2 regions of the Halomonas sp. MMH1-48 genome follow, and region 2 is predicted to be linked to the other one. Evidence: predicted binding sites of a transcription regulator. Region 2 holds the regulator's gene; the other holds the start of a gene.

Region 1 (6,283 bases), on a different contig from region 2:
TACACAGGCGCCGCTGGGTATTTTTGGTAAGGCGATTCGCCACCCAGAGAAAGAGGCGTTACGCGAGGGCGATCGTGTCGAGGTCTACCGCCCACTGCAGATCGATCCAAAAGCGGCCCGATTAGAGCGGGCCAAACGTCAGGCCAAAGGACAGTAGTCCTGCCTCACTCGCCGGTAATGATCGGCTGCGGTTCGGGGGCCGTCTCCGGTGTAGGCGTGCGTTGGATGGGCAGCGCATCCAACGGGTCAGCGCCTTCAACGGCGGGGCCCATACCCCGGTCGGTGCTGATCGGCAGGTCGCGCGAAAAATCACCGTCTCGTTCGATGTTCATCAAGCGGCCTGCATTATCGAACGTCAGCGTCACGCGGCGCTGTTCCACGCCTTCGTACGCTTTATCGATGCGATACACGTAGTCCCACTCGCGAGAATTGAAGGGCGCTTCCAGCAGCGGACGTCCCATGACATAGGTCACCTGCTCTTGGGTCATGCCTGGTTGAAGCTGGCTGACCATCTCTTGAGTAACCAGGTTGCCCTGAGGAATGTCGCGCTTGTAAACGCCAACGTAGCTGCAGCCACTAACGACGGTCAGGGCAACGGAAAGGGTAATGATACGAGTCAATTTTTGCATTTGAGCCTGTTCTTCACTATCGTGGTTTCGGTCGATGATACCCGACCTAACCTGTTACTGCGAAGAGCAACCATGGCCGATCAGAACCATGAACTACGCAAAGCCGGGCTAAAAGTGACCCTGCCGCGCGTCAAGATCCTGCAGATTCTCGAAAATGCTTCGGGCCAACACCACCTTAGCGCAGAAGAAGTGTATAAAACACTGATCGATGCGGGCGAGGATGTTGGCTTGGCGACCGTCTACCGCGTATTAACTCAATTCGAGTCGGCGGGCCTTGTGATTCGTCACAATTTCGACGGTGGTCACGCGGTTTTCGAGATGACCCAAGAGGACCACCATGACCATATGGTGTGTCTGGAAAGCGGTGAGATCATCGAATTCGTCGATGACATCATCGAGCGTCGCCAGCAAGAGATCGCCGAAGAGCACGGCTACGAACTCGTGGACCATGCGTTGGTGCTGTACGTTCGCCCTCGTGGGTCTGACGTAACACGCCAAGATAGCGGCCCAACGAATCGCAAATAGTGGCTCATCAGGCGCGGGTTTGCTAAGTCTCGCGCCGTGAAATAAATGCCCCCAGAGTGCACGTGATGTTTCACTGGCGCTCTGGGGGCGTTTTGTATTCGGTGAGTCGTTGAAGAGAAAACCGTCAGGTTCAGTGCGGCGGGCGCTGGCTGGCGTGGAGCATTTCCCGCGCATGGGCCAGGGTTTGGTCGGACAGCGTCACGCCGCCCAGCATACGCGCCAGCTCGCTGATCCGGCCGCGTTCGTCCAGCAGCGCCATGTGGGTGAGTGTGGTGTCTCGCTCGGCGCGCTTTTCGATGTGCAGGTGCTGGTGCGCCTGGGCGGCCACTTGAGGCAGGTGGGTCACGGTCATCACCTGGCCGTTTTCGCCTAGTTTACGTAGCAGTTGGCCGACGATTTCCGCCGTTGCCCCAGAAATACCCACGTCCACTTCATCGAAGACCAAGCTCGGAATCGTCGAATGCGACGCCGCCACCACCTGAATGGCCAGGCTGATGCGCGACAGCTCGCCGCCGGAAGCGACTTTGGTGAGCGGCCGGGCGGGTTGGCCCGGGTTGGCGCTGATCAGGAATTGCACATGGTCCAAGCCCTCGGGGGAAGGCGTTTCGCGCGGGGTGACATCCACGTCGAAACGTGCTTTGCCCATGGCCAAGAAGGCCAACTGCTGCTGCACCTCTTTGCCCAGACGCACGGCGGCCTTCTGACGTGCTTCGGTGAGCTGCTTGGCCTCGCTGCGGTAACGCTCGCGGTACTCGGCCACTTGACTGCTGAGGGCTTCTAGGTCGTCGTCGCTGGCTTCGAGCTGCGCCACCTCTTGTTTGAGTTGGGCATGCAGCGCGCAAATCTCTTCGGGAGCGACGTGGTGCTTACGGGCAATGCGGTGTACGTCGCCCATGCGCTCCTCGACCCACGCCAGTCGCTCTGGGTCCAGTTCGGTGGTGCTGGCCAATCGGTGCAGCTCGCTAGCGGCTTCTTCGACTTGAATTCGGGCATCGCTCAACATGGTGAGCGTATTGGCCAGCGTGCCTTTGTCGCTGCCGGGCAGCGCGCTCAAGTGGGCGTAGGCTTGGTTGAGAAGCGACAGCGCGCCCCCTTCATCGCTTTCGCAGCAGTCGGCGGCAAACTGGGTTTCACGTAGGGTCTCTTCGGCGTGGGCCAGGGTGTGCTGCTCCTCTTCCAAGGTTTGCAGCTCGCCTTCGGCAAGGCCTAGCTGGTCCAGCTCCTCGACTTGATAGCGCAGCAGTTGACGTTTGGCCTCGACTTCGCTGCCCTCTTCACTGAGTTTTTTCAGCCGACGGCGGGCACTGCGCCACTCGCGGAACGTCTCGGCGAGCTGCTGGCTGCGTTCGCGAAGCCCGGCGTAGTCATCCAGTAGCGCCAAGTGCGTCTCTTCCCGCATCAAGGCTTGGTGGGCATGCTGGCCATGAATCTGAATCAGCTGTTCACCCAGAGATTTCAAATCGGCAATGGTCGCTGGGTGGCCATTGATCCACGCCTTGGAGCGGCCGTTGGCAGTAACCACGCGACGCAAGAGACACTCATCGGCAGGCAGCTCGCGGGCGTCGAGCCACTCGGCTGCTGCGGGCAGGTGCTGGATATCGAAACGGGCGGAGAGGTCGGTTCGCTCGCAGCCGTGGCGCACGCTACCCGCATCGGCGCGCTCGCCCAGGCAGAGCCCCAGGGCACCCAGCAGAATGGATTTACCCGCCCCGGTTTCCCCCGTAATGGCGGTCATGCCACGGGTGAGGTCGAGTTCGAGACGATCAACGATCGCATAGTCTTGGATCGCTAGCTGCGTAAGCATAAGGCCTCCTGAGGCGGTGCGGCACAGAAGCTGGATACTTATCCAATAATTGTTGTTTTATACAGTAGTCGATAACTCACTTCAATGCCCCTCTTGAGATGGCTTTGATGGCCCCCATATAGGCTGCATACGTGGTCAACACCCGCTACTTACCTCAGGTTGCCGCCATCGGCACCGTTACTTATTTCAGGAGCAAGGCATGGCAAAAGAACCGCAAACCCCGTTGGAAGATGAGCTGGCACGCCAAGAGCAGGAAGCAGAGGTCACCGACCAATCTGCCGAAGAGCGGTTGGTGGAAGGCGAACTGGAAGGGCTGATCGATGACGATGCACCGCCGGAAGATAGCGCTGGCAGCCCCGAAGCCGACGTGCTGGCCGCTCAGGTAGAAGAGCTCGAGCAGAGCCTGGCGGAAGCCAAAGATCAAGCGCTGCGGGCTGCTGCCGAAGCTCAGAACGTTCGCCGCCGGGCGGAGCAAGAAGCCGAAAAGGCGCGCAAGTTTGCCCTGGAGAAGTTCGTCAAAGAGCTGCTGCCCGTGGTGGATAGCTTGGAAAAAGCGCTGGAAAGCATGCAGGACGATGCGTCCGAGGCGCATCGCGAAGGTGTCTCCATGACCCTCAAGATGCAGCTCGACGTGCTTAACAAGTTTGGCGTCGAAAGCATCGAGCCTCAGGGCGAGCCCTTCGATCCACAGGTGCATGAAGCCATGGCGATGGTGCCGAACCCAGAGCTCGACCCCAACACCGTGATGGATGTGATGCAGAAAGGCTATCTGTTGAACGGCCGCCTCGTGCGTCCTGCCATGGTCGTGGTCAGCCAAAAAGCGAATTAAGCCGCGTTGACGCATTGCCGCAAAAAAAGCCCTTGAAATGCGGCAAGCGGCCCCCAAATAAAGGGCAACCCGCGGGAAAGCCCGCAGACGCCAAGTAAGTAACAGCGGCGTAAAACATCAGTTTTGTTTCAACCGAATTCGAGGTTTTTGCTATGGGACGCATTATTGGTATCGACCTGGGCACCACTAACTCTTGTGTGGCCGTGCTCGATGGTGACAGCGCTAAAGTCATTGAAAACGCCGAAGGCGGTCGTACCACGCCTTCCATCATTGCCTACACCGACGACGGCGAAACCCTGGTAGGCCAAGCCGCCAAGCGCCAGGCCGTGACCAACCCGGAAAACACTCTTTACGCCATCAAGCGTCTGATCGGCCGTCGCTTCAAAGACGATGTCGTTCAAAAAGACATCAAGATGGTGCCCTACAAAATCGCCGAAGCCGACAACGGTGACGCGTGGGTAGAAGTAAAAGGCAAAAAAATGGCACCGCCGCAGGTGAGCGCGGAAGTGCTGAAGAAGATGAAGAAAACCGCCGAAGACTATCTCGGCGAAGCGGTCACCGAAGCGGTCATCACCGTACCGGCCTACTTCAACGACAGCCAGCGTCAGGCTACTAAAGATGCAGGCCGCATTGCCGGTCTGGACGTGAAGCGCATCATCAACGAGCCGACCGCTGCTGCTCTGGCCTACGGCATGGACAAAGCCCGTGGCGACAAAACCATCGCAGTCTACGACTTGGGTGGTGGTACCTTCGATATTTCCATCATCGAAGTCGCCGACGTGGATGGCGAAACGCAGTTCGAAGTATTGGCAACCAACGGTGACACCTTCCTGGGTGGTGAAGATTTCGACCTCGCGCTGATCAACTATCTGGTCGATCAGTTCAAGTCGGACAGCGGTATCGATTTGTCTGGTGACAATCTGGCCATGCAGCGTCTGAAAGAAGCCGCCGAGAAAGCCAAAATCGAGCTTTCCAGCGCGCAGCAGACCGACGTGAATCTGCCGTACATCACCGCCGACAACACTGGCCCGAAACACCTCAACGTGAAGGTGACCCGTGCCAAGCTGGAGTCGCTGGTCGAAGACCTGGTTCAGCGTTCGCTCGAGCCGTGCAAGATGGCGCTGAAAGATGCAGGCTTGTCCGCGTCTGAAATCGACGAAGTGATCCTGGTCGGCGGTCAGACCCGTATGCCGATGGTTCAGAAGAAAGCGGCAGACTTCTTCGGTAAAGAAGCGCGTAAAGACGTGAACCCGGACGAAGCAGTGGCCGTGGGTGCTGCGATTCAGGGCGGTGTCCTGGGTGGCGACGTCAAAGACGTACTGCTGCTCGACGTGACCCCGCTGACCCTGGGTATCGAAACCCTGGGTGGCGTGATGACGCCGCTGATCGACAAGAACACCACCATCCCGACCAAGAAGACGCAAACCTTCTCGACCGCGGATGACAACCAGACCGCCGTGACCATTCACGTCGTTCAGGGTGAGCGTAAGCAAGTGTCGCAGAACAAGTCGTTGGGTCGCTTCGACCTCGCCGACATTCCGCCGGCACCGCGCGGTGTGCCGCAGATCGAAGTGGCGTTCGATCTCGATGCCAACGGTATTCTGAACGTGTCTGCCAAAGACAAGGCGACCGGCAAAGAGCAGTCCATCGTCATCAAGGCGTCTAGTGGTCTCTCCGATGATGAGATCGAGCAAATGGTACGCGACGCTGAAGCTCACGCGGACGAAGACAAGAAGTTCGAAGCGCTGGTACAGCTGCGTAACCAAGCGGACGGCATGATTCACGCCACCCGTAAGACCGTTCAAGAAGCGGGCGATAAGGCCACCGATGACGAGAAACAGGCCATCGAAAACGCTATCGCCGAACTGGAAGAAGCGGTGAAAACCGATGACCAGGACGACATCCAGAAGAAACTGGATGCGCTGACCGAAGTCTCCGGCCAGCTGGCGCAAAAGATGTACGCCGAACAGGCAGAAGCGGCCCAGGCGGGTGGTGAAGGTGCTGAAGAAGCCAACACCAAGCAGGACGATGACGTGGTTGACGCCGAGTACGAAGAAGTCAACGACGACAAGAAGAAGCAGTAACCCACCTCTTTCTGCCAAGGAAAGCGGTGACGCGGGAGGCAACTCCCGCGTTGCTGTTTCCGCGGCCGAGACGCCTATAGTGCGTAGCTAACCAGGAGGCGTAGGACCCATGTCCAAACGCGATTATTACGAAGTCCTGGGTGTCGAAAAAGGGGCCGATCAGAAAGAGATCAAAAAGGCCTATCGCCGTCTGGCGCAAAAATTCCACCCTGATCGAAACCCGGACGATACCTCCGCAGCGGAAAAATTCCGCGAAGTGTCGGAAGCTTACGAAGTTCTGAGCGATGGCGAGAAGCGCGCGGCCTACGACCAGTTCGGCCATGCCGGTGTGGATGGCCAGGGCGGCGGCTTTGGCGGCGGTGGCTTCGGTGGCGGCGGCGCTGGCGATTTCAGCGATATCTTCGGCGATGTG
Region 2 (6,283 bases):
CAGCCAGGGTGGGCTTGTGAACATAGAACTCGTCAGGATTGACGGCTCCCTGCACCACGGTTTCGCCCAGCCCCCATGAGGCCGTGACGAACACGGCATCACGGTAGCCCGACTCCGTATCGAGCGTGAACATCACCCCGGAAGCACCCGTTTCGGAACGCACCATCTTTTGGACGCCCGCTGACAGGGCCACGTTTTCGTGGGCATAGCCACGGTGCACGCGGTAAGAGATTGCGCGATCATTGAAGAGCGAGGCAAACACTTCATGCACGGCGTGCTTGATGTTGGCAAAACCCTCGATGTTCAAGAAGGTTTCCTGCTGCCCTGCAAAGGAGGCATCGGGCAGATCTTCAGCCGTGGCAGAGCTGCGCACGGCCACTTTTAGGTTAGGATGCTGCGCCTGGAGTTGCTCATAGGCATCACGCAGGGATTTTTCGAAAGCGGGGGGCAGCGGTGTCTCGATGATCCATTGGCGGATCGTTTTACCAGCTTCAGCCAACGCTTTGACGTCGTCGACGTCTAGGCGAGCGAGCGTGTCATTGATGCGGTCGTTCAAGCCTTCATGGGACAGAAACTCACGATATGCGTGGGCCGTGGTCGCAAAACCGCCGGGCACCGTGACGCCAACACCCGACAAGTTGGAAATCATTTCGCCTAGCGAGGCATTTTTACCACCCACGCGTTCGACGTCTGCCATACCTAGCTGATCGAACCACAGAATGTACTCTTCCACGCAACCCCCTCGCTCTCAGACTCTGTTGCAACCCATCAGGGCGACACTGTTAGACGCTGACACCCTAGCATTGCGGGGCCCTATTCGCCATTGGTCTAACAGCGAAGGGAGTGGAGGATTTTTACAACAACGATCGAATATGGCTGTTTTATGTAGTGGCAAGAAGCATTGTGCTGATGGAAGAGGCAGCCCACAATAGACGCTTAACGCATCTCTAGCTGGCGGAACAGTTTATGAAACGAACGGCCTTTTTCATTTCCGATGGTACAGGCATTACCGCAGAGAGTTTGGGTCGCAGCTTGCTGGCCCAGTTCAGCGATGTCGAGATCAACATGCTGACTAAACCTTATATCGATACCGTGGAAAAAGCCCAAGCGCTGGCGGAGGTCATCGAGTCCACCGCTATCCGCGATGGTCATCGGCCAATCATCATCGATACCATCGTGGATCAAAACATCCGTAACGTCATTCGCCAGGCGTCGGGCTTCAAGGTCGATATTTTTTCGACGTTCCTGGAGCCGCTGGAGCAGGAGTTGGAAACCCACTCATCGTATAGCGTCGGGCGCACTCACTCCATTGGCAGCGACGACGTCTATATGGACCGTATCCACTCGGTACACTTTGCGCTCGATAACGATGATGGCGCACGCACCCATCAATACGACAAAGCCGACATCATTTTGGTCGGGGTGTCTCGCTGCGGCAAAACCCCGACGTCGCTATACCTAGCGCTTCAGTTCGGCATTCGCGCCGCCAACTATCCGCTGACCGAGGACGACCTCGACGAAGACGGTCACCTCAAGCTCCCCAAAGCCTTAGCTCCTCATCGACACAAACTGTTTGGTTTGACCATCGATGCCCGTCGGCTATCGGCCATTCGTAACGAGCGACGGCCCAACAGCCGCTACAGCTCAATGGATCAGTGTTTGCAGGAAGTAGAGCAGGCAGAATCGCTGTATCGAACCATGCACATTCCGTTCATCGATACGACGCGGTTTTCCGTGGAGGAGATTTCAACGCGAATGATTGCGGAGACCGGCCTAGCAAGGCGTTTCTCTCCTCGCTAGGCGCGGATGTGATTACATGCCCTTAGGCGCAAAAATCCCAGGGGCATTACGCCAATAGCCTTTGTAATCCATACCAAAACCGAAAACGTAGCGGTCGGCCACCTCCAAACTGCAGTAGTCGGCTTTCAGTCCCGGCACTGCTTTACGGTCATGCTGTTTATCGACTAATACCGCGGTCGTGACACTGGCGGCCTGTGCCTCTTTGCAGTATTCGAGAATAGCGGCCAGTGTCGCGCCTTCATCGAGAATATCATCGACGATGACGACGTGACGCCCCGCCATCGGCACCTCCGGAGAAACGCGCCAAAAAAGCTCACCGCCGCGCAACTCGTTGCGATAACGAGTGGCGTGTAGATAGTCCACTTCCAATGGAAAGCCTAGACGTGTCAACAAGTGGCCCGTGGTAATGAGACCACCGTTCATGACACAGTAAAACACCGGCAGCTTGTCGCCCAAGTCACGCGTGATCTCTTCGGCCATGCGATCCAACGCTCGCTCTACCTGCTCCTGTGATATCAGGCAATCCGCGTTATCCATCAACTCACGCATGGAATCCAACGATTCAAGCGCTTCTTTATCCAACTTGGACATGCTCCATCTCCATAAAGACGTCTTAACAGATAACGGTATAAAATTAATTCGCCAATGCTTCTAGCTTGGCATGAGTGCGCCGCCAGCGCCCAAGGGCAGCCAGGGCATCGATATCAGGTCTCGCACGGCCATAACGCAGTTTGGCAGGGCGTTTGTTCGATACCCCTTCACAGGCGTGGACGACCTCAAGAGCAGCGGCACGATCGTTACATATCAGCAGCATGTCGCAGCCAGCCGTCAAAGCTGCCTTGGCGCGCTCCGTGGGTCCACCGGCTTCATGCGCCCCGGTCATGCTCAAATCATCCGAGAAAATACACCCTTTGAAACCCAGCGATTCGCGTAGCATGCCCAGCCACGTTGGCGAAAACCCAGCGGGACGTTTATCGAACGCCGAATAAATGACATGGGCTGGCATGACGCCGTTTAAAACGCCCGCAAGTTCACGAAACGGCACAAGATCGCGCGCTTTCAATTCGGCTAGCGGCCGGTCATCGACGGGTAGCGCCACGTGGGAGTCTGCCGCCACGCCCCCATGCCCGGGAAAGTGTTTACCCACAGCGGCCATGCCAGCCTCGTGCAAGCCCTCGATAAACGCATGGCCAAGTTTGGCTACGTGAATAGGGTCACTGCTAAAGCTGCGCTCACCAATCACGCTGGACACGCCACTCTCAACGTCCAATACGGGGGCGAAGCTGATATCCAATCCGCAGGCGGCCATCTCCATGCCCAACAGCCAGCCGGTATCTTTGGCAAAACTCACACCCGCGACCGGGTCGCTGGCGAACAGCTCACCCAGACGCGCCATAGCGGGTAGCCGGGTAACGCCCTGCTTGATTCGCTGGACACGCCCCCCCTCTTGGTCGATCCCCAGTAGCAAATCGCCTCTCACACGACGAATACTGTCGCACAGCTTGCGAACCTGATACGCGTCTTCGACGTTACGAGCAAACAAAATCACACCGCCTACGGCAGGATCTTTTAGCAGGCGCTTGTCAGCGTTGGTTAACTGTGGCCCTTCAAGGTCGAGCATGACCGGGCCAATGGGTTGCGTCATGATGGTGAGTCCAACAAAAAGGGCGCCATTCTAGACTAACCGCTTGGCGTGTCAAAATTCTGGCGCGACGTCCTGTGGGTGGGCTTAATGCAGCCAAACCGGCGTACCGGGCTGGGCGTGATCGAATAGGAAATGTAAATCGTGATTGCGCACGCGTATACAACCGTGTGAGGCTGGCGTGCCCATGGGCTGATCCTCTGGGGTGCCATGCAAGTATATGTAGCGCCGCTGGGAATCGACGTTTCCCCCGCGATTCACGCCGCGCTCCAAACCGCATAGCCAAAGTATCCGCGTCAGGATCCAGTCACGCTTGGGGAAGCTGGCCGCGAGAGTTGGCGAATAGACTTCGCCCGTCCAACGGCGCCCCTGAAATACCGCGTTATCGGGGCAGCCTTGGCCAATCGATGCGCGAACGTAGTGCCAGCCAAGCGGCGTTTGACCGCTGCCCTCTTCCTGCCCAACGCCTGCCAGCCCCGTCGAAATCGTACACTCATGCTGAATATCGTTACCTTGCCACCAGCAGAGTCTCTGACGCTGGGTATCGATCTCTATCCAACCACCGTGTGTAGGCGGCAGCTCAGCTAGCTTGGGCGTTTCCATGGTGACCCTCTTCAACCGCGGCGGGCAACGGCGCATTCATGGCGGCGACCACGACGGGCCGCAGGCGTCGTACCAGATCTCGCACCGTGACCTGTTCTTGGTAATCCTTGGCGGCGATATCACGCAGCGCATCCAAGCCTGACAGCGTGAATATCACCGTTCCCAACATAAAGTGTAGCCGCCAGAAACGCTCAGCGTCCGGCAGGTCTGGGGTCGCTTGGCGCACCAGCTCGGTGAAGCGCGTAAACACGTCGCCATATTGCTGCTGAATATAACGCCTTAAATGCCCCTGAGCCTGGCTATACGCCAGACCCAGGAGCCTCATGAACACTTTCAGGCTATTGCGTTCTGCCGGGACGGCCAACACCGTGGTCGCCATGGTCTCAAGCAGCACTTCCAAAGGAATCGGTTGACCTTGATGGCGCGTCTCGAGTTCATCCAGTGCCGTATGAAAACGTGCCGAAAACGGATCGAGATAGCGAGCGAACACCGCTTGAATCAGTGCTTTTTTGGAACCAAAGTGGTAGTTGACGGCCGCCAAATTGACGCGTGCCTTGCTGGTGATATTGCGCAGCGACGTCTCGGCAAAGCCTCGCTCTGCAAATAGCACCTCTGCCGTGTCCAATATACGCGTTACCGTATCTGATTGGGCCATCTCGCCCTCCAAAAAACAGGTGTTTTAAACAACGCTGCATACTATGACATATGTTTGACAGGCTCAATCACTTATCCAGTTCGCCAACGGTCCATGGGCGGCGCCTTCTTTACCTAGCTTTCAAAGAGCTCGCTATGTACTGGCGTTTGTCATGGACCATGTACTGGACAGAGCAACATACTGTATACTTAAACACATACTGATTAAGCCGACATGTAGCTACTGTCTTTTCACTGTTTTGGAGTTTGGTATGTCTCGTCCACTCACAGCACGTCAGCAGCACGTATTTGATTTCATCGTCAAAACCATGGGTGACCTGGGGTACCCGCCAACGCGCGCTGAAATCGCCAAGGCGCTGGGGTTCCGCTCTCCAAATGCTGCCGAGGAGCATTTGCGTGCGCTCGAGCGTAAAGGCGCCATACGCATCATTCGAAATACGTCGCGGGGAATTCGGCTACCGAACCAGGAGGTGCTGGAACCTAGCGAAGTGCCAGCAACGACAACGGCCGCCTCCGAGCCTGTACCCAATGGGCTACCCGTGATTGGCGAAGTTGCCGCCGGTAGTCCAATCTTGGCTGCCGAACACATAGACCGCTACTGCCCGCTTCCAGCCGAGTATTTTACGCCCAAAGCCGATTACCTATTACGTGTACGCGGCCTCTCCATGAAAGATGTCGGCATTTTGGAAGGCGATCTTCTGGCCGTTCATCGCACTGATCGCGTACGCGATGGCCAGATCGTCGTAGCACGGTTAGAAGACGAAGTGACGGTCAAGCGTTTTAAACGCCAGGGCCATCAAGTCACGTTGATCGCCGAGAATGCCGACTTCCCACCGATCGAGATCGATCTGCGCACCCAACAACTGGATATCGAGGGTGTCGGCGTCGGCGTTATTCGGGGCGGAAACGGACAAGCGCTCGGCTGAGCTGAGGCCGTGGTCAGACCCGGCACACGAAGTGTATTTACTGTGAGTCGATGTAACGGTGGTCATTGAAGGTGGCCACCCAACTTGGGTGGTAGACTAGCAAGATGCTGAGCAGCATCCCGGTGATGAAGGCTTCCGACGGCATCAGCAGCGGTAAAAAGCGGGCATACTCTTGAGCGAGATATACGGCCTCAGGATCCGTGCCCGCCAATATGATGAGCGCCACCGCGACAAGCCCGCCACCTAACGTCGACAGCGCTGCGCCGAAAAATCCGCAGGCGAATAAGAACACCATCAAATTATCCGGCAGGCGGCGATCCACCAGACGCCACACGATGCCTGTCACCATAGCAGGCACGATGCCAGTCACCAGTACGTTCGCCCCAAGAAGGTTCCACTCGTTACGTCCAATCGCTACCATGGCAGCGTTGATCATTACGTTGCTCAGCAGCGCTAACGGCATTTTAAAGACCAGCGTCATTAACACCGTAAATACTAGGTGAAGCGTCAACCAATCCACTGCTTGAGCGCGAAGCTGCCAAAACAGCATGACGACAAGCGTCGCGGCCAACCATCGATGTTGGAGCGCGGTATCTTCGAGCAACGGTTGCCAAGGGCGCAGCCAAATGCACCAGCCCACCATGCCCAATGACAACAA

Evidence for each region. The regulator LexA, encoded in region 2, represses DNA repair genes until DNA is damaged. The targets are predictions, from matches to a motif close to TACTGTNTANNTANACAGTA.
Region 1: the regulator LexA is predicted to act here: its motif matches at 3,006-3,025, upstream of recN (DNA repair protein RecN).

The regions. Positions count from the first base shown of each region.
Region 1 covers NZ_JAKRFL010000012.1:51,645-57,927, forward strand. The annotation lists gene MHM37_RS11840 (RnfH family protein) at 1-157, shown strand, start outside; gene bamE (outer membrane protein assembly factor BamE) at 165-629, opposite strand; gene fur (ferric iron uptake transcriptional regulator) at 702-1,154, shown strand; gene recN (DNA repair protein RecN) at 1,285-2,958, opposite strand; gene grpE (nucleotide exchange factor GrpE) at 3,158-3,787, shown strand; gene dnaK (molecular chaperone DnaK) at 3,940-5,871, shown strand; gene dnaJ (molecular chaperone DnaJ) at 5,981-6,283, shown strand, end outside.
Region 2 covers NZ_JAKRFL010000018.1:9,078-15,360, forward strand. The annotation lists gene ppsA (phosphoenolpyruvate synthase) at 1-733, opposite strand, end outside; gene MHM37_RS13975 (pyruvate, water dikinase regulatory protein) at 967-1,800, shown strand; gene MHM37_RS13980 (hypoxanthine-guanine phosphoribosyltransferase) at 1,813-2,391, opposite strand; gene nagZ (beta-N-acetylhexosaminidase) at 2,435-3,445, opposite strand; gene MHM37_RS13990 (L,D-transpeptidase) at 3,530-4,045, opposite strand; gene MHM37_RS13995 (TetR/AcrR family transcriptional regulator) at 4,023-4,700, opposite strand; gene lexA (transcriptional repressor LexA) at 4,951-5,625, shown strand; gene MHM37_RS14005 (energy-coupling factor ABC transporter permease) at 5,663-6,283, opposite strand, start outside.